3 regions of the Paenibacillus sp. Y660 genome follow, and region 3 is predicted to be linked to each of the others. Evidence: predicted binding sites of a transcription regulator. Region 3 holds the regulator's gene; each other region holds the start of a gene.
The links. Region 3 encodes LexA, which represses DNA repair genes until DNA is damaged. Its sites were predicted from a motif close to CGAACATATGTTCG; they were not measured.
Positions count from the first base shown of each region.

Region 1: the regulator LexA is predicted to act here: its motif matches at 2,247-2,260, upstream of AC2TDN_RS23785 (phosphonate ABC transporter ATP-binding protein).
Region 2: the regulator LexA is predicted to act here: its motif matches at 3,280-3,293, upstream of recA (recombinase RecA).

Region 1 covers NZ_JBXBBJ010000033.1:34,883-45,451, reverse strand. Annotated here, with positions in the region: gene AC2TDN_RS23805 (type IA DNA topoisomerase) at 1-782, shown strand, start outside; gene AC2TDN_RS23800 (HAD family hydrolase) at 867-1,601, opposite strand; gene AC2TDN_RS23795 (hypothetical protein) at 1,748-1,885, shown strand; gene AC2TDN_RS23790 (hypothetical protein) at 1,951-2,175, opposite strand; gene AC2TDN_RS23785 (phosphonate ABC transporter ATP-binding protein) at 2,335-3,060, shown strand; gene AC2TDN_RS23780 (GNAT family N-acetyltransferase) at 3,057-3,569, shown strand; gene AC2TDN_RS23775 (DUF3298 and DUF4163 domain-containing protein) at 3,585-4,196, shown strand; gene AC2TDN_RS23770 (response regulator) at 4,259-4,858, shown strand; gene AC2TDN_RS23765 (hypothetical protein) at 4,911-5,057, shown strand; gene AC2TDN_RS23760 (MOSC domain-containing protein) at 5,287-5,967, shown strand; gene AC2TDN_RS23755 (phosphotransferase) at 5,973-6,965, shown strand; gene AC2TDN_RS23750 (polysaccharide deacetylase family protein) at 6,952-7,875, shown strand; partial or broken gene AC2TDN_RS23745 (AAA family ATPase) at 7,933-8,340, shown strand; gene AC2TDN_RS23740 (YpdA family putative bacillithiol disulfide reductase) at 9,037-10,011, opposite strand; gene AC2TDN_RS23735 (ADP-heptose synthase) at 10,228-10,569, shown strand, end outside.
Region 2 covers NZ_JBXBBJ010000003.1:120,810-131,378, reverse strand. Annotated here, with positions in the region: gene AC2TDN_RS05520 (helix-turn-helix domain-containing protein) at 1-356, shown strand, start outside; gene AC2TDN_RS05515 (YajQ family cyclic di-GMP-binding protein) at 387-881, shown strand; gene AC2TDN_RS05510 (hypothetical protein) at 1,039-1,182, shown strand; gene pgsA (CDP-diacylglycerol--glycerol-3-phosphate 3-phosphatidyltransferase) at 1,179-1,754, shown strand; gene AC2TDN_RS05500 (competence/damage-inducible protein A) at 1,853-3,103, shown strand; gene recA (recombinase RecA) at 3,363-4,412, shown strand; gene AC2TDN_RS05490 (RecX family transcriptional regulator) at 4,556-4,768, shown strand; gene rny (ribonuclease Y) at 5,090-6,631, shown strand; gene AC2TDN_RS05480 (TIGR00282 family metallophosphoesterase) at 6,721-7,515, shown strand; gene AC2TDN_RS05475 (stage V sporulation protein S) at 7,653-7,913, shown strand; gene AC2TDN_RS05470 (dipeptidase) at 8,029-8,970, shown strand; gene AC2TDN_RS05465 (2-oxoacid:acceptor oxidoreductase subunit alpha) at 9,153-10,569, shown strand, end outside.
Region 3 covers NZ_JBXBBJ010000020.1:35,130-45,698, reverse strand. Annotated here, with positions in the region: gene AC2TDN_RS19780 (hypothetical protein) at 1-270, opposite strand, end outside; gene AC2TDN_RS19775 (aldo/keto reductase) at 297-1,286, opposite strand; gene AC2TDN_RS19770 (DUF896 domain-containing protein) at 1,332-1,544, opposite strand; gene AC2TDN_RS19765 (efflux RND transporter periplasmic adaptor subunit) at 1,645-2,730, opposite strand; gene AC2TDN_RS19760 (ABC transporter permease) at 2,757-4,115, opposite strand; gene AC2TDN_RS19755 (ABC transporter ATP-binding protein) at 4,102-4,824, opposite strand; gene yneA (cell division suppressor protein YneA) at 4,990-5,364, opposite strand; gene lexA (transcriptional repressor LexA) at 5,523-6,143, shown strand; gene AC2TDN_RS19740 (hypothetical protein) at 6,571-6,825, opposite strand; gene glnA (type I glutamate--ammonia ligase) at 7,080-8,408, opposite strand; gene AC2TDN_RS19730 (MerR family transcriptional regulator) at 8,454-8,864, opposite strand; gene AC2TDN_RS19725 (methionine gamma-lyase family protein) at 8,927-10,219, opposite strand; gene hflX (GTPase HflX) at 10,399-10,569, opposite strand, start outside.

The sequences.
Region 1 (10,569 bases), on a different contig from region 3:
GCACGCTGCTAAAGGCAATGGAAAGCGCGGGCAAGCAAATTGAGGACGAGGATGTTCGGGATGCGATGAAGGACTCGGGTCTTGGCACGCCTGCGACGCGCGCAGCAACGATTGAACGGCTCAAAAATGTCGGGTATATCGATATGCAGGGGAAGAAAATTCAAGTGACGCAAAAGGGCCGAACCGCTATAGAGCTCATTAGAGGTGCGGGAATCGACCTGCTTACCTCTCCGGAGATGACCGGACTATGGGAGCGGCGCCTGAATGAAATATCAAGAGGGACGGCCTCTGATGGACAGTTTATGGAGAACGTGAAAAAGTTCGCAACGATGATTGTCGACAAAGTTCGTGTGCAGTCGCGTGCTGCGAAAACCTCGTTTGAAAGCGAAGCGCCGGCTCCTGGCAAAGGAGCAGCGGGCAATGCGGCGGCTGCTCCGCGCAGCCGCGCAACGAGAGCGAAGGCGGCTGGAACAGCAACAGCGCAGAAGAGCGCAGCTTCTTCTAGTGCGCCTACAGTGATCACAACCTGTCCGCGTGCGGGCTGCGGCGGGTCTATCTTTATGGGGCGCAAAGGCTATGGCTGCTCGCATTATAAGGAAGGCTGCAAATTCGTCATTTGGAAGGAAAGCTTCGGACGAAGTTTAACCGATTCACAGGTGAAGGCACTCGTTGAAAAAGGAAAGACGACGAAGCTGAAGCTTGAGCTTGCAGACGGCACGCCAGGAGAAGGCCGAATCGTGCTTAGAAATGTAGATACAGGTGAGCTTGCCATTGAGCAGTGACAGGCCGCTGCTCAGAACAAATAGACTCGAATCCGTCCTCAGGTGCTTGCGAGGGCGGATTCGAGTCTATTTTTATTGCCTGCCTTATCGGTTCACATAACCATGAATAGCATCAGGCACATCCTTAAGGTGATCCAGCGTCAAGAAGGCGCCTTTAGGCTCGATTTCGATTTGAATAATATTGTATTCCCACTCGGCCACTGCGCGCATATGAATGGCATGGATGCCAGCCGTTAATGCAGGCACTACATCAGTCCGTATAGAGTTGCCTACCATCCAGGTGCTGTTGCGGTCGAACGTACCTTTGGATAAAATGCTTTCCAAGGCGTCGCTATTTTTCAAGTGACGGATATAGATGCGTGAGCCAAAGTAGCGCTCCAAATTCATTTTCTCAATTTTGCGACGTTGAATCGGCAGCTCGCCGCCTGTGTACAGGTGAAGCTCATGGCCAGCCTCTGCAAGCGAGAAAAGCGTTTGCTCCATATTGGGATAGGGCTCTGTATCATGCTCGTAGACGCTCAGACCAAGCTTCCATAGAAAGTTCTCTTCACTTGTAGAGCGTTTGCGTCCCGTTAAGTGAGAGTAGTGAATGTAAGTGTCGACAAAGGATTGCGGAAAGTGTTCGCTCTTAAAGCCAAACACGGCTACTGCAGCAATGTCGATCTCCATTTGCTTATCCCGTATCGCTTGTGCGGTGACGAGCGGCGAGGTGCCGAACCAAGTAGTCATCGCATCAATAAATTGATCGATCACGAGGTAAAAGTATTTATTACAGTGAATTAACGTATCGTCTAGGTCAAACATAATCTGTTGCTTCATATAAGCGATCTCCTTTGCGGAACTTGGAACTGTATGATCAATCTACCGCAATTGGAGGGGGTGAGTCAATGTGCGAAACACCAGCAGATAAACTTTTTACATAGTTATCCAATAATATCGGCATAATGATAGTGGAGGTGATTGGATTGGCATTTAACAAAAACAGCAAAACGGATAATCGTCAAAATCATTCTAGCTCACAAGGACAAGCGGGCAAGCTAAAAACCGATAAATTCGCGAAGCGCCCGCCAAGCTTAAACGGCATTAACAAACAGCTTCCTTAGTAAGAACGAATGGTTAAGCAACGTAAAAAGGAGAGCTTATATTGTCTGCTCTCCTCTTACTGAATCTATGCATATTTAAGCTGTGAAGCTCTTAATTGATTCTTAATAAAATCGATGCGCCTGCGAACATAAAAGTCCTTGCTGGCGCCCTTCAAATCTTTGGGAGTGATCACCTCCTCTGCAACATTATCAATGATGATAAGCCGTCCATCGGCGTAAAACTTAAACGTTAAATCGCGTCCAGGACGTCCATTCTCTAAATAACGGAAATTTTCGCAGATGTTACTCATGGTGATCAGGCCTCCTTCAAATGGTTGAATTCGATGATCAATAGAACGTTTGTTCTTGTTTTTAATTATACCAAACATTTGTTCGTATGGAAACTGTTTTTTGTTTGACGTAAACTAGATTCATAGAGGCAGTTGCTGTAAACAGAAGGAGCGCGGAAAATGATCAGAATAAAGAACCTATCCAGACGAATTCCAGGTGGGCCGAAGGTGCTTGACGATATTAGCTTCGAGGCTTATCCAGGTGACTTTATTGCTATAAAAGGCGATAGCGGGAGCGGGAAGTCAACGCTGTTACGCTGCCTTGCTTTGCAAGAAAAGTGGAGCGAGGGCACCTATCAATTCGATGGCAAGGATATTTTCAAGGAGGGCTTCTCGGGCAAGCTTAAAGTAAAGCAAGAGGTTGCTTACGTAGAAGAAAAACCGTTTCTGTTCCCTAATAAGACGGGACTCAAAAATGTAATTATCGGCTCCGTCACGCAAACGCCTGCTTGGCGCAGATGGACAGGCATGGTGCGAAATGACGATTATATGGGCGCTATGGATATGATCGAGAAGCGCGGACTACTTGAAAAAGCGCATCAAAAGGCCAGTACCCTAAGCGGCGGAGAACGTCAGCGTATGGCAATTGCCAGAGCGCTTGTTCATGGAGCCAAAGTTATTGCGGCAGATGAGCCGGTATCAGGCCTTGACCCGCATACGGCAGATCAGGTGCTAACGGATTTGAAAGCGCTATGCAAGGAGCAAGGCGTCATCGTCATCGCAGTTATGCATCAGGGCGACTGGGCAGAGCGGTTCGCGGATCGCATTCTCGGCTTAAAAAATGGCAAGCTGGTGCTCGACGTTAGCGGCAGAAGACTGACCGAACGCGAGAAGGCGCTGCTGTGAGCAAAATTGAGCTGCGCTTGATAGCAGTAGAGGAGCTTGAGGACGCTATTTCACTTGAACAGAGCTGTTATACGCCTGAAGCGGCGGCAACGCTGGCAGGCTTTCAATATCGTTATGAGCATTATCGGCCATATTTTTGGTCAGCTTGGGACGGGGATCAATTAGCAGGCATTACGAATGGCATACGTACAGAGCAGAACGCTTGCGGCGATGAAATGAAAGGCGTTCAGGCCGATTCACTAGCGGGAAGCAACTTTTGCGTGCTAACGGTTGCGGTAGATAAGGGCTATCGCAGGCAAGGGATCGGAGCTTTATTGCTTCGAAGACTCGTGAAGCAGTGCGAAGAGAGCGGCATCGATACGATTATTCTGATGTGCGAGCAGCATCTGATTCCATTTTACGAGGCAGAGCAGTTTGCGCTGCGGGGCGTTTCGTCCTCCACTCATGGCGGCATCGTTTGGTATGAGATGAGCCGTGCTTTGCATACAATGGAGCATCTTACCGAATAGGAAGGTGTCTTCATCATGCCATTTCAATCGCCTGTCGTCGTACAAACTGCCAAGGCTGATTTTCCAAAAGCGGAGCTGTCACTGCCTTATATAAGCGGGGGAAAAAGCGAGGCAGCAGATAAGAAAATAAACCATACGATCCATCAGGCCGTACAGCAGCTCGTTCACAATCAGGGCTCATTGGACGATCCAAGGGCTCAGATGCTGGGCTATTTTGAACAAAAGAACAATCAAAAGGATTATCTCAGCCTATCGTTGTTTAATTACGCCTTCACAGGCGGGGCGCATGGCTTGACGCTGCAGCAATCGCTGACCTTTAAGCAATCGACAGGGCAAACCTATACGCTGGCTCAGCTTTTTAAACCGGGAGCAGATTATGTCGGTCGGATAAGCGCCATCGTAAGTGCACAAATCAAGGAGCGGAAGATTGATACGCTTGAACCGTTTACATCCATACGGCCCGACCAAGACTATTATGTGGCCGATCGCTCGCTCGTCATTTACTTCCAGCTCTACGAGCTGGCGGCGTATGTTTATGGCTTTATATATTTTCCGATATCCGTCTACGAGCTGCAGGATATTATTAATGAGGATGGCCCTCTTGGTCCGATGCTAGTAAACGACTAGTATGGCTAATGCCTATTTTGGCTAAGCTGCAATCTGCCGCAAAGCTATAAGGAGACAACGAATTGATTTATTTTCTTCTACTCATCATCGCAGCAGTGCTTACCGCTATTTCGATTGTCTTCTACTATCAGCGTAAGAGGGAAAAGAAGCAACGTCTCATCAAAGATAGGCCAAAGGTACAACCCTCAAAAACGACGAGTACAATTGCAACAAAGCAAATGGATTCTAACTCGAATGCGGATGCAAGCGGGTTAGCCATAAGCGTCCATACGCATATGGCGAATCAAAAAAGAGCTATATTGGTCGTAGACGATCAACTTGCCATTCGAATGATGCTTACTGAATTATTTACGTCTCAGGGCATTGAGGTTTATGAGGCGAGCAATGGGAGCATCGCGCTGGAGCTGTTTGAAAAGCATACGGTTCACTGCGTTTTGCTCGATTTGCGAATGCCGGATACAAACGGAGTCGAGGTGCTTCGCGAGATAAGGAACCTATCAGCAGAGGTGCCCGTCATACTCATTACGGCTTATGCTGATCCTGAAAAATTGGAAGCTGCGGAGATGCTCGGCATAAGCAAATGCATCACCAAGCCTTTTGATATTATGGAATTGAAAGAGGAGGTTCTACGTTTGCTTGAGCAATACGGCAAGCAAGCGTAAGGTGAGGCCTCAGAAAGATTGCTTCGCATCTAATAGGATGCGAGGCTTTTTTTTGTTCCAGCTGAAACGGGTCTCCATTGCATGCCGACTGCAAACGGCTCATACAGTTACGTATGGAGGTGGACGTATGATCGAAATGATCGTTGGCGTTCTGCTGCTGTATGCGGTATTTCGCTGCTTTCAAACGTTTGAAATATAGGAAATATTCCGACTATTTAAAAAACATTTCCCGGGGAAGCGCAATAAGCTACATGAAAGAGAGCTTTTCGACATGCAAAGGGGAAAGCTGTAATAAAACATGTCGAAAGCGTTTGCATTGATATAATAACCCACATTAATTATTAATGTGGTTATATCTCTTTGCCAACATCTCCCTCCCAAGATTATAATAGTCAAATAAGAGATTCGAATAGGAGGAATCTGGGATAATGACAACACAATTGTCGGAGGCAAGCCTCGTATCATTGAATGTCGGCAAGCCTGTGGCCGTTGCGCATGGTTCAAAAGAGGTTATAACGGGTATCTTCAAGCAGCCTTCAGAGCTTTCGCATTTGCTCACCTTTACAGGGCTGCAAGGCGATGGGCAAGGCGATATGGTCAATCATGGCGGTCCGGATAAGGCGGTCTGCGTTTATTTTGAGAAGCGTTATTCCTATTGGCGGGATCTGCTCGATAAACCACTTGATTATGGAGCCTTCGGAGAAAATTTCACATTATCGAATTGGACGGAGGACGATTTGTGTATGGGCGATATCGTTCAAGCTGGTGAAGTCATCCTTCAAGTGAGTCAGCCCAGGCAGCCCTGCTTTAAGCTGGGTATAAGGCATCAGATGCCGGAATTACCGGGAAATGTTCAGCGCAATGGCTATACGGGATTTTATTTCCGAGTGCTTCAAGAGGGCAGCATAACAGCAGGAACGATGTTTTCCTTGACTCATAAACACCCTGCGCGCAAGTCGATTACAGAAGCTAACCGTGTGATGTACGTAGATAAAGAAGATATAAAAGGCATTCGTGAGCTGCTTGTCATTAAAGAGCTTGCGGCGAGCTGGCAGCAGCAGCTAGGAAGTAGGCTAGAAAAACTGATGATGGAAGAGCAAGGAGGATAAGAGGGTTGTATGACACCTTAGATTTTACAACATTTCTTAATGAATATGAGTTTCAAGAGCCTTGCAAGGTTGAGCTTAGGGAAAGCGGAATGAATAATACGACCCGCATGATCGCATCAGGCGGTCAACGATTTGTTCTGCGTATCTATAATAATCATAAGGATGAGAACATTGTCAGGTTGGAGCATGAGGTGCTGGCCCAATTGACGAGGCAGGAGCTCTCCTTTCGAGTGCCTGTGCCGATTCGCAATAAACGAGGCGATACGGTCAGCATATCGAGTGACGGCACGCTTTCTTCGTTGTTCCGCTACATTGAAGGGGACCGGCCAACAGCAGCTAATGCTGCACATGTGTATGCGCTTGGGCAAGCAGCAGCAGAGCTGACAGCTGCATTAGGCTATATTCAGCCAGAGGGCATGCCATTGTACAGTCCTTATTATTTATTGGAAAAGACTTACGCATCTATGGATATTGCTGCATTCTTATCGATGGCTGAACGTTCGGGGCCGCTTGCAGCAAGAAGATCCAGCTTCATAGCGATTAACGAGGAACGCCGCAAGCTTGCGGCAGAATGCGAAGAGCTTGCACTGCTGCCGCAGCAATGGATTCATGGTGATTTGGTTTTCAACAATACCGTGTCTAATGACGATGAGATAATCGGCGTGCTGGATTTTGAGTTCACGACGGTTGACGTAAGGGCAATGGAGCTTGCCGTTATCGCTGTTGATCTCATCAAGCCAAGTAATACGGCCGTTTCGGAAAAGGTGAAGCTCTTGCTGCAAGGCTATCTGAATACGCTGCCTTTATCCGAACAGGAGCTGAAGAAGCTGCCGTCCTTAATGAAATTGCGCTTGCTGGACGTAGCGCTGCATTTTGCCGTTCGTTTAAGAGATCAGTTGGACAAAGAGGATGTGCTTTGCAGCATTATCGATCAATGTATGTTTGGCTGCGATTGGATCAATGAGAACTGGGAGGATGAAATAAATGAGTTTAGCTAAGGCGCTAGGATATGATGAAGGTGAAAAGCTGCTTCTTGTAAACGCGGACGATTATGGATTATGTCACTCGGTGAATAACGGCATCCAGCAGCTACTGCTTGATAGCACGGTTAGCTCGGCTACCTTAATGATGCCCTGCGGCTGGGCACGGGAGGCTGCGCTTTGGAGCGCGAGGCATCCCCAAATCGATGTTGGCGTACATTTTACGTTTACAAGTGAATGGGATCTCTATCGCTGGGGACCGGTTAACCGCAAAGGGAGTACAGACTCGCTTGTTACAAATGAAAATTATTTTCCGAAGGATTGCAAGACGTTCGAGCAGCAAGCTGATCCTGAGCAGGTAAAACAAGAGATGATTGCCCAAGTGGAGATGGCATTAGCTATGGGAATGAAACCATCGCATGCCGACAATCATATGGGCAGCCTTTATGGATTAGAGACGGGACGCCACTTTTTGCCAATCGTATTTGAAGTATGCGCTTCCTATGGTTTGCCGTTCCGTTTGCCTCGTTATTTACTGCAGGAGAATGGCCAGGTAGCCCCGCCAGAACTTGCGGAGCAAGTTAAGCAGCTTGCGCAGCTTGCCGATTCGAAGGGGGTCGTCATATTAGACTATTTGGTGGGGCTTCCATTCAAGCTGCAGGATGGCGAAGACTATGATTCACTAAAAACTAGCATGCAGCAGCTATTGAAGAGTCTGCATCCAGGTGTAACCGAGCTTATCATTCATCCTTCACTCGTCACGGAAGAGCTGAATGCTTTTCACGGGCAGCCGCTTAAGCGTGGGATGGAGCTGGAGCTGTTCCGCGACTCTGAGATCAGACAGACGCTGCAGGACGAAGGCATCCGCATGATCCGTTGGCGGGAGCTTCAGAAGCTGCAGCGCGAGCGTACCGGATTTGCAAAGTAACCTATTCGAAGGAGCTGACTTATGTCTTTTGAAACGATAAAACAGTTGACAGAATAGGTGAAAGCAAATATTGGACGTGTAATCGTTGGCAAAGAGGAAGTCGTTGATTTACTGCTCATCGGACTTATAACTTCCGGGCATGTGCTGCTTGAGGATGTTCCAGGTACGGGGAAGACGCTGCTCTCGAAATCGCTAGCCAAATCGCTAGCGCTCACGTTTAGACGAAGACAGTTTACGCCCGATTTACTTCCATCGGATTTGAGCGGCATTCATTTCTTTAATCAAAAAATAAGCGAGTTCGAATTTCGAGCAGGTCCGTTGTTTACAAATTTACTGCTTGCCGATGAAATCAATCGCACAACGCCTCGAACGCAATCCAGCTTGCTTGAATGTATGGAGGAGCGGCAAATAAGCATTGACGGGGAAACGAAGCAGCTAGAGCGTCCCTTCATGGTAATCGCTACGATGGTCTAACCTGCGTTATGGCGTGAGGCTTTTGCTAGCGATAGCGATTGGCGGGTTGGATGGCGCATTGATTATCGGTAACGGTATGGCGATAAGGAGCCGGATGAGCAACAGGTGGAAGCTTTTAAAAGCAATTGGAGAAGAAGAGTTAGAGAATGCATAGGAAGCTTCTTGCGAATGAATGAGTAGTTTGATGATATCGCTTTGATATTGACATAAAAGAAGCGACAGACGGAATGGCGTGCAAATTGACTATCAATTTGACACGCCATTTTGATTTATTTTTCGAAGGAAGGTATAGGCAAAGAAAAAGGGGGAGTGTGCTTTCATTAGCGAAGAATAAAAGACACAGGAGACAGGAGACAATGGTGGGACTAGATTTTCTCCCTTTAATATCCAGGTTTTTACCTATTTAGGGTAAAAATACCGTTATTAACGGGAGTTTTTCCAGTTAAATGATCGAAAGGCAGCTCCATTGGAGAATTAGCAGGACATTTTCCTGTTGTTGAATATGTCGAGCGGCAGCTATAAAAATGACCGATATGCATAACGAGCCTTAGAAGCGCTAAGCGACTCTAAAGGCTTGACTCTAAAGGCTTGACTCTAAAGGCCCGACTCTAATGGCTCGGTTCCATTTTAAAGTCAGCAGCTATAAGGTGTGGCTATGGATCTAGAGTTAAAGGTGTGGCTATGGATCTATCTTTTGCTAACAATATGCTCAGCTATTTTGTTTCCATGGTAACGGCCGGATTCGATAAATATTTCATTCGCTTCATGACGGGATGCCACGACTCCTGCCAGATAGATACCGGGTACATTCGTTTCCATCGTCTCTTGATCGAAGGTAGGAAAGCCTTCCTCCTCCATCGTAACCCCGGTCGCGGTTAAGAAGTTGCGATCAGGATGGAAGCCGGTAAGCGCCAAAACAAAGTCATTCGGTAATTCCATATCGCCTTCAGGCCCTTGCACGGTTATAGAAGTGTTTTCAATGGCGACTACTTTGGATTGGAACAGCATGTTGATTAATCTATTAGTCACCTTGCTCTGAAAGCCTGGCTTCACCCAAGGCTTGATGCTTGTGGAATAATCCTCGCCTCGATAGACGACTGTCACTTCCGCGCCTACGCGTTCTAATTCAAGCGCTGCGTCGATCGCCGAGTTGCTGCCGCCGATAATAGCTACCTTCATGCCGACGTAAGGATGAGATTCGCGGAAAAAATGGCTGACCTTGTCGAGCTGCTCACCAGGAATGCCAAGCTCGTTCGGATGGTCAAAATAACCCGTCGCTATGACGACATACCGGCTTTTGTACATGCGCTTATTGCCGAAACGGTCCTCGCCCTGCAGAATGTAGGCGCCATCCTCTGGCGTAATGCTAGTAATCGCTTCATACGCCTGCACACGAACGCGGTTACGCTGAGCGGCAGTACGGTAATAATTCAGAGCTTCCAGCCTAGAAGGCTTATCATTGGCGGTCGTGAATGGAATATTACCTATTTCAAGCTTTTCCGGCGTGCTGAAAAAATGCATATACGTCGGATATTGCGAGATCGAATGAACGATATTTCGTTTTTCTATGACAAGGGGTTGAAGCCCGATCTTCTCAAGCTCGATCGCTGCCGCCAAGCCGCAGGGGCCTGCTCCAATTATGATCGCTTCTTCTATTTGCATATGTATTACCTCCTAAAATATGACGAAGCAAGTGCAGCTTCCAGTATTTCATCTAAAGCTCATTTTACTGCTAGACGCATATTTTGTGCAAATTTGGTGTTTTGACTATCTTGTACAGGCATTGGATTATTGTATAATAATGTGGAACCGTTCTTGTTAAGCAAATGAGCTCATAAGAAGCTAATATTCGTTCATAAAATGATTGGAGGAGATCACATGCGGCGGCGTTTTGTAATAGAAGCAGTATTGGTGGCAACGTATGGGCATCTTCTTGTACCTAGCCGTCCAATTGATTATGTCGTGCCTTATTCATCCATAGCAGAATTGTATGAAATGAGGGATGGTGTCGATCCTGTCATGGATGATCCTGATGATGATGGGCATGTAAAAAGCAAAATAAACGAGCTCATTGCTTTCTTTGAGGATTCACTCAATCGGAAAAAAATTGAAAAAGCGATGCAGGTGCCGTGGAGAGAAAGCTCGCCATTGCTCCTTAATGACATGATACAATTTACCGTGGTGCATGCTGTCGATAACGCGCATTATGGCGAAATGTTC
Region 2 (10,569 bases), on a different contig from region 3:
GCAAGGTGGGCAAGGCTGATCAATATGATATTGGTCCAGCGGGTACAGCCCATAAGGTTGAAGTTAAAGTGGTTGGCGGCAGAAGCTGGCTTGAGGTTCGCTCAGGCAGCAGAACTGGAGAGAAGCTTTACTCTACAAATGCAGAGGACGGCACAATCGAAACTTATGAACTCGCAGGTCCAATTTACATCAATGTAGGCAGAGCGGATCTGACCGAAATAACCGTGGACGGCGTTCCTGTGCCTGATGGCGACAGGGCAACATTAAAAAAACTGCTGCTTAATCCAGTTGGCGCTACCGACAATGCAACACCAACAGATGAAGCGGTACCAACGGACCAGGCTAAAACGGAATAATTGATTCCTGTACCAAAGGAGAGGTATGAAATGGCTTCAGAAAATGCTTTTGATATTGTATCCAAGGTGGATATGCAAGAATTAGCGAATGCGATAAAGCAAGCAGAGCGTGAGATTGAAACGCGCTTTGATTTTAAAGGCAGCAAGAGCTCCATCGCTCTCGAGAAGGAAGAGCTTGTTGTCGCTTCCGAGGATGACTATAAGCTAAAAAACGTGCTTGATATCCTATTGTCCAAAATGGTAAAACGCGGCGTTCCGATCAAAAACTTGGATTATGGCAAAATCGAAGGCGCATCGGGCAATACCGTCCGTCAACGCATAAAGCTAAGACAAGGCATTGAGCAGGATGTCTCGAAAAAAATCAATATTTTGATTCGCGATTCGAAGCTGAAGGTGAAAAGCTTGATTCAAGGCGATCAGATTAGAGTATCAGGCAAAAGCCTCGATGACTTGCAAGCCGTGATGAAGCTGCTTAGAGAAGCTGATCTGCCAGTAGAGCTTCAATTCACTAATTATCGCTCTTAAAACAAAAGCTTCGTTTCATCGCATTTTGAGAAACGGGGCTTTTCGTTTTCATGCTGAAGTCGTTAACAATTGAGGCTTTAGCCGCTTTTGACACGTGAATTGGCATGTATTATACTTGGTTAGGTAGCTTTACGGAAGGATCTGGGGGAATACATAGATGAGAGAGAGAACAATTGCTAAGGCTCAAGGCTGCTTATTATATGGTATGCAGCTGGAAATGAAAGCCGATTTCATTCACGAACAAGGGGTTCGCGTAATGCACACCTATGAGTTAGATCGATCTAAGGAGGGAATTGCGTGAATCTGGCGAATCGCATTACACTAGCCAGAATATTTTTGGTGCCGGTTATTATGTTTTTTCTGCTTATTAAAGTGGATTTGGGGTCGTTCAGCATCTCAGACTTCTCCATTACATACAATCAAATCATAGCGGCACTCATTTTTATTGTGGCGGCAAGCACAGACGGATTAGACGGCTACATTGCGCGCAAGAACAAAATTGTTACGAACCTAGGCAAGCTGCTTGATCCATTGGCAGATAAGCTGCTCGTAGCAGCGGTACTGATTTCACTCGTTGAGATGGACAAGCTGAACGCATTGATTGCGATCGTGATCATCAGTCGGGAATTTGCGGTAACTGGTCTCCGTCAGATCGCGCTTCTAGAAGGCTCCGTTATGGCTGCCAGCACATGGGGCAAATGGAAGACGGCGATTCAAATTACGATGATTATCGCGCTCTTGATCAACAACTTCCCATTTAATTTCATAGATTTTCCGTTTGATGTCATCGCAAGCTGGGTGGCTGCCGCTATTACGGTATACTCGGGAATCGATTATTTTTTAAAAAACAAGCATTTGATTCCGGTAGAATAATGTCAAAGCATCTTTCCGCAAGGCGGGGAGATGCTTTTGCTTATATGCATGCATAAATTCAAACCTAGAACATTTGAACGAAGAGGAGAACGCTAACCATGAAAGCAGAAATCATTGCGGTCGGCACGGAGCTGCTGCTAGGCCAAATCGTAAATACGAATGCACAGTTTTTGTCTCAAAAGCTTGCAGGGCTAGGTGTTGATGTTTACTTTCAGACGGTAGTCGGCGACAACGCCCTGCGGCTGAGGCAAGCCATCGAAATCGGAAGAAGCAGAGCCGACCTGCTTGTCTTTACAGGGGGGCTTGGCCCGACGCAGGATGATCTTACGAAGGACGTGCTAGCCGAATATTTAAACCGCAAGCTGCTCATTCACGAGCCTTCGATGGCCCAAATCGAGCAGTTGTTCAGCTCCCGAGGCATTCATATGGTAGAGAGCAATCGCAGGCAGGCACTCATGATTGAAGGCGGCGAGCCGCTTGAGAATACGACAGGCCTTGCTGTGGGCAATGGCTTATCCGTTGACGGCACGCTTTATTTGCTTCTGCCAGGCCCGCCGCGGGAAATGAAGCCGATGATGGATGGCGCTGGCGAGGTGTGGCTGCGTTCCGTGCTTGGGTTAGCAGATCCGCTTTATTCGCGCCTGCTGAAATTCGCTGGGATCGGTGAATCCAATCTCGAAGCGAAGCTGCTTGATTTGATTGATGGTCAGGTTGATCCAACCATAGCCCCTTACGCAAAGGAAGGCGAGGTAGCTATCCGAGTATCAACCAAAGCGAGCACGTCAATCGAAGCGGATCAAAAAATAGATGAAACCGTCGAGAAGATTAAGGAACGTGTAGGCGAGTATTTGTACGCACAGAAGGACATCCCGATCGAAGAAGAGGTTGTACACCTTCTTAGAGCCTCAAGGCGCAAGCTGGCGAGCGCGGAAAGCTGCAGCGGGGGTTTGTTCGCGGAACTTATTACAAACGTTCCTGGGAGCAGTGGGGAGTATGTAGGAGGGGTTGTTACCTACACCAATATAATGAAGCATCACCTGCTCAGCATTCCGATGACACAGCTTGAGGGAGAAGGTGCGCCAGGTGCGATTAGCGATTCGACTGCGGCATTGATGGCGGAGAGAGTCAGAGAGCTGTCGGACGCTGATTTTGGCGTGTCGCTGACAGGTGTTGCGGGACCTGCAGAATCCGAGGGCAAGCCGGTAGGACTTGTCTATGTAGGCTTAGCGGAACGCGGCAGGCCGACGATCGTTCATACTTTAAACCTTAGCGGCGGAAGAGGCATGATCAGGCTGCGGGCTGTAAAGGCAGCGTTATATCGACTGTGGTTGGCGCTGCAGACGCGTTAAAAACGGAAGCGGGCCACCTCGTCAACCCATCGCCATGCTGTCCCTTTTGATGGATAAATAAAGTTTGTCAATTGTCGATAAGACAGTTATAATGAAGAATAGTTATCGGAAGAACCGTGGCGAAGAATACTTTGCTGCGGTTTTTTTATGCCCAAATTAGGCGTCAAGCAAAAATGCGAATGTATGTTCGAAAAAATGCTTGTCAACCTGATGGAAAAAAGGTATCATAACATTATAAATAAAGAAGGATGTGAGTTTCTTGTCGGATCGTCGCGCTGCACTAGAAATGGCTTTGCGTCAAATTGAGAAACAATTTGGTAAAGGCTCCATCATGAAATTAGGAGAATCCACACACATGCAGGTAGAGACCGTTCCTAGCGGTTCGCTTGCTCTTGATATTGCATTAGGAATAGGCGGCTTGCCGCGTGGACGTGTTATTGAAATATACGGACCGGAATCTTCCGGTAAAACGACAGTTGCACTTCATGCGATTGCAGAGGTTCAACGTATTGGCGGACAAGCTGCCTTTATCGATGCAGAGCATGCTCTTGATCCGCTCTATGCAAGCAAGCTTGGCGTTAACATTGACGAGCTGTTGCTTTCACAGCCTGATACGGGTGAGCAAGCATTGGAAATCGCGGAAGCGCTCGTACGCAGCGGCGCCGTTGATATCGTCGTTATTGACTCCGTAGCTGCACTCGTGCCGAAAGCGGAAATTGAAGGCGATATGGGGGATTCCCACGTTGGTCTTCAAGCGCGTCTGATGTCTCAGGCTTTGCGGAAGCTTTCCGGAGCAATCAGCAAATCGAAGACGATTGCGATTTTCATCAACCAATTGCGTGAGAAGGTCGGCGTTATGTTCGGTAACCCTGAGACAACGCCAGGCGGTCGCGCCTTGAAATTCTACTCCAGCGTACGTCTTGATGTCCGTCGTATTGAAACGTTGAAACAAGGTAACGACATGGTCGGTAACCGTACTCGTATCAAGGTTGTTAAGAACAAAGTAGCTCCTCCGTTCAAACAAGCTGAGATCGACATCATGTACGGCGAAGGCATTTCCAGAGAAGGCACGCTTGTTGATCTTGGCGTAGAGATGGATATCGTACAGAAGAGCGGCGCATGGTTCTCTTACAATGGCGAGCGTCTTGGCCAAGGCCGCGAGAATGCGAAGCAGTACTTGAAGGATCATAAGGATATCGCTGAAGTGATCGAGAAGCAGATTCGCGATGCAAGCAACCTGTCGGCTGCAGCAACTCAGGCTAATTTCAAAGCTGAAGAAGACGACGAAGAATTCGAAGATCTAGAATAAATCGACCTGAAATCATACATGCTGATGCTTCGCCGTCCCGATAGGGACGGCGAAGCTGTGTTTAGAGAGGATTTTAAATCGCAAGCTTTTTTGAAGCTGATCATATTCAATATGCCCTAGACCGTTTAGAAAGGGAGCATATTGTGGATGATGAACAATATGCACGACAATTTGCGACAAGCCAGCTCAAAAACAGCTTGAGAGGGCTTCGATTCATTCAGCAGGAGCTGAAGCGAGGCGTGTCGAAAGAAGCTGCAGCAGATGCAACGGGATCGTTAGACCGCGATGTAAAATTAGCATCGGCCAAAAAAAGCTGCGGAGAAGGATTGGCGATTCGTAAAAAGGCAAGCCATTAGACCGAAAACGCATGCTAATGGGCTATTTAATGCGTAGAGGCTTCCCTTCAGAAATCGTGAAGGTAGCCATAAAGTGGATTGATCTAAATGGGGAAGTTGAAGCATTCGAGGAAGATGATGGGCTTTTGCTTGACAATTGATTTTACGAAAAGATAAAATGAGTTTGTATTCCTTCATTATTGAATCAATTTTCCTTCCAAAAGTTGATTCAAAACGATTATTTTCGTCAAATTAGTAAATGTTGAAACGGTTTGAAGCCGGTTGAAAACCTAATATCATCCCAAGCAGTGCCTTGGTGTATGCAACAAGGAGGTGAACAAGATGCATGAGATCATTTGGATCTTGATCTGTCTCTTTGTTGGCGCAATATTCTTTGGGATTGGTTATTTTATTCGAAAGTCGATTGCCGAGGCCAAAATTTCAAGCGCTGAGCAAGCTGCGATCCAAATCGTAGAAAATGCGAAGAAGGAAGCGGAAGCTCAGAAGAAAGAAACCGTGCTAGAGGCAAAAGACGAAGTCCACAAACTTCGTTCCGAAGCCGAGAGAGACATTCGTGAACGTCGCAACGAGGCTCAACGTCAGGAAAGACGTTTGCTCCAAAAAGAGGAGTCGCTGGATAAAAAGTTAGAAGCGCTAGAACGCAAAGAAGAAACTGTAGCCAACAAAGAAAAACGGATCGAAGAAACGCAAGAGGAGATCGATTCCATTTACAAGCAGCAGCTTAGTGAATTGGAACGTATATCGAGTCTCACAACGGAAGATGCGAAATCGATCATTTTATCCAATGTTGAACAGGAAGTACGACATGAGACAGCACAGATGATCAAAGAGATCGAGCAGCAAGCGAAAGAAGAGGCAGATAAGAAAGCCCGTAATATTATATCACTTGCGATTCAACGCTGTGCGGCAGATCATGTGGCTGAAACGACGGTATCCGTTGTTACATTGCCTAATGAAGAGATGAAAGGCCGCATTATTGGGCGTGAAGGCCGAAATATCCGTGCTTTGGAAACATTGACTGGTATCGATCTTATCATCGACGATACACCGGAAGCGGTCATTTTGTCTGGTTTCGACCCGATAAGACGCGAAATTGCCCGTACTTCTTTGGAAAAGCTTGTAGCTGACGGTCGTATCCATCCTGCCCGCATTGAAGAAATGGTTGAAAAATCTCGTAAAGAAGTGGACGAGCGTATCCGTGAATACGGTGAGCAAGCTACTTTCGAGGTTGGAGTTCATGGCTTGCACCCGGATTTAATCAAGATTCTTGGTCGATTGAAGTACCGGACAAGTTATGGTCAAAACGTATTGAAGCACTCCATGGAGGTTGCTTACTTGACTGGCTTGATGGCAGCAGAGCTTGGCGAAGATATTACGCTGGCAAAGCGTGCAGGATTGCTGCATGATATCGGTAAAGCGCTAGACCACGAAGTGGAAGGCTCACACGTTGAGATCGGCGTTGAGCTTGCTAAGAAATACAAGGAGCATCCTGTCGTTATTAACAGTATTGCCTCCCATCACGGTGATACGGAAGCTACTTCCGTTATCGCGATGCTCGTAGGAGCGGCTGATGCCTTATCGGCTGCACGTCCGGGAGCTCGCCGTGAAACGCTTGAAACGTACATTAAACGACTGGAGAAGCTTGAAGATATTTCAGAATCGTTTGATGGCGTAGAGAAATCGTATGCGATTCAAGCTGGCCGCGAAGTGCGCGTCATGGTGCAGCCAGAGAAAATCGACGATACGGAAGCATTCCGCCTCGCACGTGATATTACGAAAAAAATCGAGAGCGAGCTCGATTATCCGGGACATATTAAAGTTACGGTCATTCGAGAAACACGCGCGGTTGAATATGCGAAGTAATCAATAAAAAAATATTAGCTTTACGGAAAAGTGGCTGCTAGTTAGCCACTTTTCTGTTTGCAGGCGCATAAAAAAGGAAGTGTACCCACATGAATGTATTATTTATTGGCGATATCGTAGGCAACGTAGGGAGAAGCGCATTGAAACGCGTGCTGCCGGCGCTAAAGAGCAAATACAATCCTCATATTATTATTGCAAATGGCGAGAATGCGGCCGCTGGCCGCGGGATAACGGCAACAATTGCGAAGGAATTTTTCGAGTGGGGCATCCATGGCATAACGATGGGCAACCATACGTGGGATAATAAAGATATTTTTGAATGGATAGACGATGAGCCCCGCCTTGTTCGCCCGGCGAACTATGCGGAAGGGGCCCCTGGACAAGGCATGGCCTTCATTAAAGCCGGAGGAAAGCAGCTGGCAATCATTAATTTGCAGGGACGTACGTTTTTGCCGCCGATTGATTGTCCTTTCCGCAAAGCAGATGAACTAATCGAAGAAGCTAGAGAGCAAACGAATAACATCCTCGTCGATTTTCACGCGGAAGCGACGTCGGAGAAAATCGCGATGGGCTGGCATCTTGATGGGAGAGTCTCGATCGTACTGGGAACTCATACGCATGTTCAGACGAATGACGATACGATTTTGCCTGGGGGAACGGCTTACATAACTGATGTTGGAATGGTTGGACCTAAGGAGGGCGTGCTAGGCATGGAGCGCACTGCTGTTTTGCACAAATTTATTACGCAGCTGCCGGTTCGTTTTGTTGTGGATGAGGGCAGTTGGCATTTGCATGCCATATCCGTTCAGATTGATGATGCAACGGGTCAAGCACGGAAAATCGAAAAAATACGCCTTACGGAAGATGAATGGCTTCTGTTGTAACGCTTTGAATCTTTGAAAAGTTCCGACAATTCAGAACAGTTTGTTAATTACAAGAATAAAAGCAGGAATTTTTTAATCTCCCTCGAATACTATTTAAAAGTGGAATCCATCCAACAGTCCAAGGGGAGGTTCTTTTTATGGATGTATTAAAAGTTTCAGCAAAGTCCAATCCAAATTCCGTTGCAGGTGCGCTAGCTGGCGTTCTTCGTGAACGTGGTGGTGCGGAACTGCAAGCCATTGGAGCTGGTGCGTTAAATCAAGCGATCAAGGCCGTTGCTATTGCTCGCGGATTTGTCGCTCCCAGCGGGGTGGATCTAATTTGCATTCCAGCTTTTACTGACATCGTTATCGACGGGGAGGACCGAACAGCAATCAAATTGATTGTTGAACCTCGGTAGCAAGTCCAGGCGGCGTTAACAATTAAGCCAATTGGATGAAAATGAAACGTTTTCGCCTGTTTACGTCGTAGACAGGTTTTTTTGCTGCAATTCTAACGAATAGGTAGGTGCGACTATGAGAGTGGTCGATTTTCATTGCGATGTCCTTTGCAAGCTGCTGATTGACGAGAAATTGACGTTTCAAGGAAGCAAGCCTGGAAGTTTGGATGTTACATACGAGCGTCTGAAGGCGGCTGGAACGATTTTGCAAACATTCGCGATCTATATTCCTCAATCGATAAATGGACGGTTAGAGCCGATTTTGGAAAGCGTAGACCGCTTTCACCAATTGGTGCTGACTTGCAAGGATATGATGTGGGTGAGAACGGCTGAGGAGCTGGACTCTTGTATACAGAATGGGAAAATAGGAGCGCTATTGTCGCTTGAAGGAGTCGATGGGCTTCAAGGCCAGATGTCGCTGCTCCGAATCATGCATCAATTAGGCATACGTGCTGCGGGACTGACCTGGAATCATGCAAACTGGGCTGCAGACGGAGCAATGGAGCCGCGCGGCGGAGGCTTGACCGCAAAAGGAAGATTGTTTGTAGAAGAATGCGATAAATTGGATATACTGTTAGATGTATCCCATTTGTCCGAACGGGCTTTTTGGGAGGTGGCCGAGCTATCGCAAAGACCCGTGCTCGCCTCCCATTCTAATGCTAGAGCGATCTGCGATCATCCTCGAAATTTGACCGATGCTCAGATTGAGAAATTGATTGCAAAGGATGGACTCATTGGCGTCACATTTGTGCCTTGGTTCGTATCGGATGCGGAAGTCGTAGCCATCGATGATTTGCTTCGTCATATTGAGCATATTTGCGAGCTCGGCGGCGAGTCCCACATTATGCTTGGCTCAGATTTTGACGGCATCGATAAGTATATGAAGGGATTGACGCATCCCGGCGAGCTGATTGCACTTCAAGAAGCGCTGCTCAAGCGATATTCAGCAAGCCAAACCGAGCAATTTATGTCGGGAAATGCTTTGCGTTTTTTGAGAAAAATGCTTCCCGCTCGCTAAATGACATTCGATCTGCTTGCGGTATGGATTCAATCGAAACAAACTATGCTTTTGTTAAGCGTTTACATCTTGATTTTTATGCGTATGAGCTTTAAAATTGTTGTGACTGTTATGACTTATACTATATAATTGCTTAATAATATTATGATTTGCACGTTCTAGAAAAAGAGGAGTTGGGCATTTTGATCAGTCAATTGTCTTGGAAGATCGGGGGACAACAGGGGGAAGGGGTCGAAAGTACGGACCGGATCTTTTCTACGGCTCTTAACCGCTTGGGCTATTATTTATATGGATACAGGCACTTTTCTTCCAGAATCAAAGGTGGACACACCAATAATAAAATTCGTATAAGCACGAAGCCGATTCGTGCTATTTCTGATGACTTGGACATTCTAGTCGCGTTCGACCAGGAAAGCATCGATCTGAATGCGAAGGAGCTGCGTCCAGGCGGCGTTATCGTTGCGGATGCAAAGTTTAATCCAAGCGTACCAGAGGGCATAGATGCAAGACTGTTTGCCGTTCCGATTACGGCTATGGCTGAGGAGCTTGGCACATCATTGATGAAGAACATGGTTGCCTCCGGCGCATCATGGGCACTGCTTGGACTGCCGCTTGAAGTATTCAATAAAGCGGTTGAAGAGGAGTTCGGACGCAAAGGCGCAGCTATCGTCGAGAAAAACATTGAAGCGGTTAAACGCGGCGCCGAGTTTGTGCTTGAGCAAGCGGGCGGACCGCTCGATGCGTTTAAGCTGGATGCGGCTGACGGCCAGCAGAAGCTGTTCATGATCGGCAATGAAGCGATCGGTCTTGGCTCTATCGCGGCAGGCTGCCGCTTGATGGCTGCTTACCCGATTACGCCAGCATCCGAAATCATGGAGTATTTGATCAAAAAGCTGCCTAAATTCGGAGGTACGGTTGTACAAACCGAGGATGAAATCGCAGCGGTAACGATGTCAATTGGCGCAAACTATGCAGGCGTGCGTACGATGACTGCATCTGCTGGACCTGGTCTAGCGCTTATGATGGAGGCAATCGGCCTTGCCGGCATGACGGAAACGCCGCTCGTAATCGTGAATACGCAGCGCGGAGGCCCGTCTACGGGACTGCCGACCAAGCAAGAGCAATCGGACTTGAACGCAATGGTATACGGCACGCACGGCGAGATTCCAAAAATCGTCATCGCACCAGCCTCGATCGAGGATTGCTTCTACGATACAATCGAATCCTTTAACCTTGCAGAGCAATATCAGGTTCCTGTTATTTTAATGACGGATCTGCAGCTGTCGCTGGGCAAACAATCCTGCGATCAGCTGGATTATAGCAAAATTGAAATCAAACGCGGCAAGCTGGTCGAAAATGTACCAGCGCTTGAAGGCCATGATTTATTTAAACGATATGAGCTTACGGAGGACGGCGTATCTCCACGCGTTCTGCCAGGCGAGAAGGGCGGCCTGCATCACGTAACGGGCGTTGAGCATGATGAGACGGGCCGCCCGTCGGAGAATGCCTTGAACCGCCAGAATATGATGGATAAACGCCTCGGCAAGCTTGACAATATGCTCATTCGGGACGCGATACGCGTAGACGCTCCTCATGAAA
Region 3 (10,569 bases):
TCTGCGGAAAAAGAATAATGCAGCCAGCAAAATATAACAGCCAACGGTTACCCAGAACATCGTATCCATTTTGAATTGCTCTGCGCCTTGCATAAGGATGATGTACATGCCGATAAATAAAATCAATAAGATTGGGGCAATGAAATTACGCCCAACGATCTTCTCAGACTTCTCGGCATTAAAGACGATTTGACCATCTCCTTGCTTCTTGCGTTGTTTGTTTACAACATTCATGTTTTTGCGCACTTTGCGCTCCCAAGATCGTGACAAGCTGACATTCCTCCTAATTGTAAAAGCTATTCAAACGGTCTGCGGAATTTTTCAATGAAGCGATTTGGATAATCCTCCGGCAGCGCGCTTATTTGCTCCAAACGATTCCATACCTCGCTTGGCATCTCCCAGCCTATTGCTCCGATATTATCCTCAAATTGCTCTAATTTGCTGGCGCCGAATATCGGTGAAGTAATGCCTTCCCGCTGAATGAGCCAGCGGAGCGCAACCTGTGCGGGAGTTTTATCAAGCTCTTTCGCTGCTTCAAGCAAAGCATCAAGAATGACAAAGTTTTTATCGAGGGCACGATTAACCCATGCGCTCTCCCCTACCTTAGAGGTTAAACGTCCTTCTGTTGGCTCTTCCCTGCTGTAACGGCCAGTCAGGAAACCGCCGCCGATAGGAGCCCAAGGAATAATGCCTACCTTCTCCTCTAAGCAAAGCGACAGCATCTCGCGATCCATTTGTCTGCTTACCAAGCTATATTGGGGCTGAATGGACACAAAACGCACATAACGGCTAGCATCGCTATAGGCTAGTGACTTCATTAGCTGCCATGCAAAGAAATTAGAGCAGCCTATGTAACGCACCTTGCCGGAAGTGACAAGGTCATCAAGCGTGCGGAGCGTTTCCTCGATTGGAGTAGCATGATCCCACACATGGACCTGGTACAAGTCGATATAATCGGTTTGCAGACGCTTAAGGCTAGCTTCGACGCCATCCATAATATGCTTGCGTGATAAGCCCACTCCGTTGATATTACCCGAAGTGGTCATACGCACCTTTGTAGCAAGGACGATGTCGGAACGCTTGTTTTTAATGGCTTTGCCTACGATCTCCTCAGATCGGCCGCTCACATAAACGTCGGCTGTATCGAGGAAATTGCCCCCGCGATCAACAAAGCGATCAATCATATCGATTGAATCCTCTTCACTTGTCGTATTGCAAAATGTCATCGTTCCCAAACATAACTCGGATACGGCTAGTCCACTTTTGCCAAGCAAATTATATTTCATATAAACACCCTCCCATGGATATTTAATGAGTACCACTGACCTTTATTAATGCTTGATATTGTCCTTATCATCAACAATTTCAATCTGATCCAGCTGTTGACGAAAATTATTTTTGAAGTTAGTCATATATTGCTTGCGCAGCTCATCTCTTTCGACCGTTTCTTCATCGGTTAAACCTACCGATTTATTTTTACGAGCCAGCTCGTTAATACGTTCAATTATTTTCGAGAATTCCATTGCTTGCTCTACTCCTCTCATGATGAAAAAACCTCTACACTATACTTTGACATTTTCAACGTTCAGTTGTCAAGGAATCGTAGAGGCTTCATCGGTAATCTATGGAGTTAGAGCACTGCTATTATTGTAGAACGACCTGATCGCCAGCTTTTAATCCTTTAAGCACTTCCGTCAGCTCGGGCGTTTCGAGCCCGATTTTAATTTCTTTCCGCTCATACTGGCCATTACCCGTATCCTTCATGACAAAATGCTTATCTTTTTCACGAATGATTGCAATCGATGGAACCGCAGTTGTATTTTCCTTGCGCTCAGTCTCTATTGCACCATTCAAGCTCAGACCTGCTATCAAATACTCGCTAGGCTCAAGAATGATGACGACCTCAAACTGAGCAGCTTGATTTAAATTATTTTGATCCGTTCCTGTTTTCGCAAATTTAGATACTTTCAGTACTTTCCCCTTCAGCTTCAGTTCCTTCATCGCATTCATCTTAACCTGAACCGGCATGCCGGGCTTGATGCGAAAAACATCCTGTTCCCCAACTAGCGCAATGAATTGCAATTTGTTCAAATCAACGACCTTGCCCACATATTCATTGTCTGTTAAAGCTTGCGGCCGTTTGTTGGCATTATCAAATAAAAAGATTCCTGTGGCCGGTGAGCGTAAGCTGGAATCTTTCAGCTTGTTTTTCTTCACAAGCAGCTCCTTCACTTGAATGCTCGACGTCACATCATTCAATTCCTTCGTCAAGCGAGCTATTTCCTTATTAACAAAAACCTTTTTGCGCCCCTCTTCAGTAGATTCCAACGGGCTCGATTCGTCATCCACCTGACTTAAATAGTCATTCAGATCAGCCTCGAGTTTAGCTTTATGCAGTACTGCCTCCGCCTGCAAAATCTCGTTTTGCACCGCTGTCTGATCGAGCTTAAACAGCACATCGCCCTTCTTCACCTGCTGGCCGTCCTCAATTGCCCACTCTGTGACCTTTGAGCCAAAGGGGGCATATACGAGCGTCTCCTGCTCATACAGCGACTTTCCTTTCACCTCAACTGTACTCGCAATCGTCTCTTTCGTCACTTGAAACGTAATCGGCTGCGAGTCTGTTGCCATTAGGTCTGCGGGCCTTGATGGATTTCCAATTCTATATAGTACAAAGCTGATGCCGATAATAATAAGACCAATTATTGCCCACTTTATTTTCTTCTTCATCTTTATGCTCCTTCTTCAACTTTAAATTAATCTCGTCTTATCGCTGTCAGAGCATCTGTACGTGATGCGCTAATAGCTGGATAAATTCCTGAAAATATGCCAGTGGCAAGCGCGAATGCCATACCGATTGGAATCGTTAATAAAGGAACAAATATAATGACCGAATCCTGTTCGTTGGATAAGTTCGTAATCAGACCATTAATACCCCATACGATCCAGTATGAAAATAATACGCCAAGCAATCCGCCAAGCAGACCCAGCAACGCTGCTTCTACAATAAACATATTTCGAATTTGGCTAAGGTTAGCGCCAAGCACCTTCATGATGCCAATTTGCCTTCGCCTTTGATAGGTAGACATCGTCATAGCTACGACAATTGAAATAGAAGCGATAATGAGAATAAAAACACCGATGCCAAGTGCGGCTGCTTTTATAATTTTAAATTCATTCGCAAGCCGTTCCTTTTGAAATAAATTAGTTTGCGTTGACACGACAAGCTTTTGAAGCTGTCGCTCTACTTGCTCGATTTTGGATTGATTATCGACCTTCACGATAATCGAATTATAGGATTCCTGCTGATCGCCAGGCAGCTTAAGCTCTTTCTTAAGGAGCGCTGCCGTCTCAATCGATATGTAGCCCTTCTTGTCGTACATAATCTGATCATCCTTGAGACCGCTTGGTTTTTTCAGGACACCAACAACACGCAGCGGCCTGCTTAGAACCTGACCTTCAGACGAATAATAGCGAAACTGTATTTGCTTCTGATATAAAACGGTTGGAATACTGTTTAAGCTTTGATATTGCTCGAACACTGCATCATCATATGGATTCGAGTTTAGCTGCTCTTGTATATTTTGTTTGGTTATATCATCGATCAGACCCATAGTAGCGCCATAGTTAAGCACAATCATGTCCTCAAGATTAGATGGCCCGCCTTGCATGAATTCATTTCCGAAAGCTGTAAGCATCTCCAAATCCGTACCGATCAATTGGGTTTGATTTTGTGAAGCAAGCCCATCTAAAGTCGTCAGCTCCATATATTCAAGCTGCTGAAAAGGAGCTGCTGCCGTCACATGCTTGATTTTCTTCATAATATCAAGCTTTTGCTGCGTCAATTTCCCTTGTTTCAGCGATTCGCTTTCACTTTCATTTGCAGGGGTTTTGCTGCCAGCTCCAGCACCTGTATTTGCTGTTACCGTAATCTCATCCATTTTTAAATAGCTGTTCATCTGCTGCTCGACATAAATTTGCGCAGATTCGCCTATACTCATAGCTACAATAATGGCAGCACAGCCAATCGAAATACCTGCCGCACAAAGTGCCGTTACGACCTTCCTGCGCTTGACTTGATCCCAAGACAATCGTGTAATATCACTTATTCTCAATTTGCGTTCCCCCCGCAAGCAATCTTTCTTGAGCGGCTTCCTGCTCCGTCACGAGGTAACCATCCCGCAGCGTAATAATTTTTTCCGTTTGGGCTGCAACCTCACGTTCATGTGTAACGATGATAAAAGTCGTTTCCATCGATTTGTTCAAATGCTTCAAAATCATAATAATTTCTTCTTCTGTTTTTGTATCCAAATTACCAGTAGGCTCGTCCGCAAAAATGACCGATGGCTCAGTGATCAATGACCGGGCTATACTGACACGCTGCTGCTGTCCTCCTGAGAGCTGTGATGGAAATAATTCCGCTTTATCCGGAATTCCCACCTGTTCAAGCAAAGCAAGCGCTTTTTTCTTCCTTATAGAAGGATGAATCGATTGAAACACGAGCGGCAGCTCGACGTTTTCTCTAACGGTCAAATTGGCAATCAGCTCATACGCTTGAAAAATAAACCCGATATGCTTTCGTCTAAACTCAGCCAACCGATTTTCGTTCATCGTAACGATATTGTGGTCTGCAATAAAGATTTGCCCCTCTGTAGGCTTCATTAAGCCGGCCATTAAGTTCAGCAGCGTAGATTTGCCAGAGCCGGAGCTTCCTAAAAGCGCAATCATTTCTCCCTTATGTACATCAAAGCTAATATGCTGCAGTACAGCAGTCGCTTCATTCCCATTCATGAAGGAATGGGATAGCTCTTCAACACGTAACAATTCAGCCTCTCCTTTCAATCCCCTTCAATAGACGAACTTACCTAGGGAAAACCCTGCAGTTCACACAAAAAAACTTTCTAAAAGAAGTAGATTCCATTGATCTACTTGATTCAGAAAGCTATGTATATGATGAAACAATTCTATTAATTGTAAATGACTCTCAAATTAAATGCTAGGAATAATTAGCTTTTGCCCTGGCATAATTTCCGAGGATTGCAGGTTGTTGCGATCTTTAATCAAATAAATGACATATCGAATATCTTGCTTGCCATCGGTATATTGCTTAGCGATTTCCCAAAGTGTGTCACCCGAATGCACGATAACCATATTTTCTCCAGCTGTCGCTTCTGCTGGATAACTGCCGGAAGCAGCTGTTCCTATAAACAGAAAGCTAGTAAATAAAAGTGCGAACACAGCTGAGCAGACTACAATCTTTGCTGCATGGCGCTTCATCAATCGTCTGATCAAATGGTTAAACACCGTTGTTTTAACTGTTTCTTGTTTGTGTATCGTTCTATTAAAACTTGAACTAGTTATCATTATTCAGCACCCCAAACGTTTGTTCTGTTTTTAGAATACACGAACAAACGTTTGGAGTCAACAAAAAAATACGAACTTCTGTACTTGAGAACTTATGTTTGTACGAACTCCGGTTCTATGTTATAATTTGCTACAAACCTACTAATGGAGTGATCACAGTGTCGAAGATTTCTAACCGACAACATTCTATTCTTGAATTTATTAAGAATGAAGTCCGGGAGAAAGGCTATCCACCTTCCGTTCGAGAAATCGGCGAAGCTGTTGGATTGTTATCCAGTTCAACCGTTCACGGTCATTTGGACCGCTTGGAGAAGAAAGGCCTAATTCGCCGGGATCCCACTAAACCACGTGCTATTGAAATTTTAGATCAAGAAGGTGTGGATGGCATGATCCCCCTTTCCGTTGCCAAAGTACCTATCGTTGGTAAAGTTACTGCGGGTGTGCCTATTACCGCAACAGAGAACATCGAAGAGTATTTCCCTCTTCCTTCACACTTTGTAGGTGACAGCAGCGTATTCATCTTGAATGTCATGGGCGAGAGTATGATCGAAGCCGGTATTCACGATGGAGATTACGTTATTGTTCGTCAGCAGCAAACAGCTAATAACGGAGAAATCGTTGTTGCAATGACTGAGGATGACGAAGCAACGGTCAAGACGTTCTACAAGGAGAAAAATCACATTCGCCTGCAGCCGGAAAATTCCACAATGCAGCCGATTTTACTCCAAAATGTAACCATTCTAGGCAAAGTCATCGGACTTTTCCGGGATATCCATTAAAGCAAGTAAACGTACATAAAGAAGAGGCTGATCCGATATGCGCAAGCATAGTCGACTCAGCCTCTTCTTTGCTATTTATTTCTATTGTGTATCTTTCGGCATTCGATTCATTTTTCTTCACAAATAATGTAAATTTTTTCTCCCCACTCCTGCCTGCCCTATGACAAACACCCAATCAATGAGTGATTAGCCCGCATAACCTATAATGTATTCAACACGTAAGGAGGTGCACCTAAAAAATGTCCGGTTACGTTGGTGGAGCTTTTACAAACTTAGGTACAATTTTGGTCCTATTCATTTTATTGGTGATTATCGCATGCAGCTGCGGCTTCGGCGGCTACTAATTCAACCATTAAACTTCGCAAAAGACCCATACTATGGGTCTTTTTGTGTGGACTCATATTTTTATTGCGCACTATTCTAGATCTTATATGGCTCTCTTCCGAAGCTGGCCTACAGTCATTTTTGCTTTTGAAAGATGGACAAGCTGTTGTAGATTAAGCTGTGGATAATCATATAGCAGTCCTTCATAGACGACATGAAATTGACTGTAATTCAGAAAATCATCAGGTGTAACCAGCGTCGATGGACGGTTACAGACCGGAATCCCGCTTTTCCGCATCGTTTCTGCAACGAATTGTGAACAAAAGTAGGAATGGGCGGGCCGTAAATCCCACTCCATATACACCCCCACCAAACCAATCAAATTAGGATAAGTCATTTTGCGAACCGCGCGTATAGAATGCTCCCCCGATTACTAGTTTACTAGAAGGAACGCCTTTGCTTTTATAAAACTTAATTGATTTATCTACACTATATTGGGAAAAATACATCCGAAAATGAGATAGAAACAGAATGACCCGCATGAGAGACACCTTTGGAAAAGTGTCTTTCTTGCGGGTCATTATTAGGTTATGAACTTTAGGGATTCAGATCTTAGTAAAGAGTCAAGTATTGATCTCTTTCCCATTGGTGAACTTGTGTCCGGTACATATCCCACTCGATTTCTTTCAGTTCATAGAAATGGGCAAGCGCATGGTCGCCAAGCGCATCGCAAACGATGTCGCTTCTTAACATTTCGTCAAGAGCTTCCTTCAAATCAAGCGGCAAGCTTGGAATGCCTGCATCCTGACGCTCTTCCTCCGTCATGATGTAGATGTTGCGGTCTGTTGGAGCCGGCAACGGAAGCTTGTTCTGAATGCCATCAAGACCAGCTCTTAGCATAACAGCTAGTGCCAAATATGGGTTAGCAGCTGGATCTGGGTTGCGAACTTCGACGCGCGTGCTAAGACCGCGTGATGCTGGAATCCGAATCATTGGCGAGCGATTGCTTGCGGACCAAGCGACATAGCAAGGCGCTTCGTAGCCAGGTACAAGACGCTTATAGGAATTGATTGTTGGATTCGTGATAGCAGCCATAGCACGAGCATGAAGCAAGATACCTGCCATGTATTGACGAGCTACCGCACTAAGACCAAGCTTGTCCTTCTCATCGTAGAACATATTTGTGTCGCCTTGGAACAACGATTGGTGGCAATGCATTCCAGAACCATTTACGCCGAACAATGGTTTTGGCATAAACGATGCATGCAAGCCATGCTCGCGTGCAACCGTTTTAACTACCAGCTTAAACGTTTGAATTTGGTCAGCAGCTTTAATCGCATCTGCGTATTTAAAATCGATTTCATGCTGTCCAGGAGCTACCTCATGGTGAGAAGCTTCAATCTCGAAGCCCATCTCTTCAAGCGTAAGTACGATTTCACGACGGCAGTTTTCACCCATATCCATCGGTGCTAAGTCGAAATAGCCGCCCTGGTCATTTAGCTCAGTAGTCGGCTCACCGCGATCATCGGTTTTGAACAAGAAAAATTCCGGTTCAGGTCCAACATTCATTGCTGTGTAGCCAAGCTCTTCTGCTTCCTTCAAGGCACGCTTCAAAATACCGCGAGGATCTCCGGCAAACGGTGTTCCGTCTGGCATATAAATATCACAAATCAAACGGGCAACACGATCTTGTGTAACCCATGGGAATACAACCCAAGTATCTAAATCAGGGTATAAGTACATGTCTGATTCTTCAATACGTACGTAACCTTCAATGGAAGAGCCATCAAACATCATTTTGTTGTCAAGCGCCTTCTCTAGCTGACTGACTGGAATTTCAACATTTTTAATCGTTCCTAGTAAATCCGTAAACTGCAAACGAATAAACCTAACATTTTGTTCCTGTGCTATACGTCTAATATCCTCTTTAGTGTAACTCACAGAATCATCTCCTTAGTTTGCAAATCGATTGTTATATTAGTCAAACTAGCGCTTATTTAAGAAACGAGTCAATTGACCTTGAATAAGCGATGCTTGACCTGGTCTTTTCTCGAGCAACTGCTGCTTTAGCAAACGGTGCAGCTGCTGATCAGACAGCTCGCGACGCTTCACTTCCGATTGCTCACTGACAATCGTCGCATCATCCGATTCCTTCGATACCGGATTCATCACTTGCTTAATGCCAGCGATGTTAACGCCTTTCTCTATCAATGATTTTATTTCCAAAAGCCGTTCTACGTCATTAAATGAAAATAACCGCTGGTTTCCTGCCGTTCTTGCAGGTACGATCAATTCATGCTGTTCATAATACCGGATTTGCCTTGCCGTTAAATCCGTCAGCTTCATTACGATGCCGATAGGGAATAAGGCCATATTTCTGCGAATATCATCAGCCAAGCCGCATCAACCTTCCACTCGCTCATTTATACTTACATTCTAAACGTTACTATGCAAATGTGTCAAGTTATGTAAGGTTTAATCACAATTAAACCGCTATCCACAAGGCGATATAACGCAGTTAGAACACCGTACTTTGCATGAGCGTAAGTTAGGCCGCCTTGCATATAAGCGATGTAAGGTTCACGTATAGGCGCGTCAGCCGACAGCTCCAAGCTGCCTCCTTGTATGAACGTACCTGCCGCCATAATGACGGCATTCTCGTAGCCCGGCATGTCCCAAGGCTCGGGTACGACATGTGAATCTACAGCTGCTGCTTGCTGAATGCCCTGCACGAAAGCGATCAGATGCTCAGCTTGTCCAAAACGAACCGCTTGAATAAGATCGGTTCTCGGCTCATTCCATCTTGGTTTAGTTACAAATCCAAGCTCTTCAAACAAAGCTGCAGCCAGCACGCTGCCTTTAATGGCTTGGCCCACTAAGTGCGGTGCCAAGAACAATCCTTGGAACATAGGGCGAAGCGTTCCTAACATCGCACCAACCTCGCCACCAATACCTGGCGCCGTCAGTCGATAGGCTGCCGCTTCAACAGCTGCTGCTGTACCCGCGATATAACCACCGGTTTCGGCTAAGCCTCCGCCCGGGTTTTTGATTAGCGAGCCAGCCATTAGATCCACACCTACTTGGGTGGGCTCAAGCAGCTCTGTAAACTCCCCATAACAATTATCAACAAATACTAGCAGATCCGATTTCAGAGCTTTTACCCGCTTGACAATATCAGCAATCTCGGCAACGTTGAATGATGCTCTCCAGTCGTAACCGCGAGAGCGTTGAATTCCGATTACCTTCGTTTCAGCTGTAATCGATTGCTCAATACGCTCCCAGTCCAGGCCGCCGTCCTCTAGCAGAGAAACCTCAGAATATTTCACACCCCAGTCCTGCAAGGAGCCGGAACCATCACCTGGCTTGCCAATTACCTTATGAAGGGTGTCATAAGGTCTTCCCGTTACATAGAGAAGCTCGTCTCCCGGCCGAAGCACCCCAAACAACGCACAACTGATCGTATGCGTGCCTGAAACAAAATGAGGCCTAACGATCGCAGCTTCTGCCCCCATCACATCTGCATAGACGAGATCGAGAATTTCACGGCCGCGATCATTATAGCCATAGCCCGTTGAGCCGGTAAAATGAAAATCACTTACTTTATGCCGCTGAAACGCTTCAATAACTTTCCACTGATTGCGCTCCGCTATCCGTTCTACACTGCGAAAGGCATCTGCTGCCAGCAGCTCAGATTGCTCTGCCAGCTGCTCAAGATGCTCCCACAGCTTCTGGTTCTCATGTTGCAAATTCATTCCGGTATCTTCTCCTTAAAAAGTTTTGCGAATGCAAAACTTACTTCGTAAGCATAATCTTAGTTTTGCGGATGCAAAACTTACTTCGTAAGCATAAGCTTAGTTTTGCGAATGCAAAACTTACTTCGTAAGCATATGATTAGTTTTGCGAATGCAAAACTTACTTCGTAAGCAAAACTCTACTCTATAAATTGTTTCAATCGATGCCCATGCTGCTCGTATTCTTGTTTACTGACATGAACGGTTAGACGCAGCGACTGTTCATCGACCTCTTGATTAATAACCTCGCCGCTTCGATAGGCGAGCGCAATGAGATCGCCGCGCTCAGCTGGAACGATGAAGGTTAATGT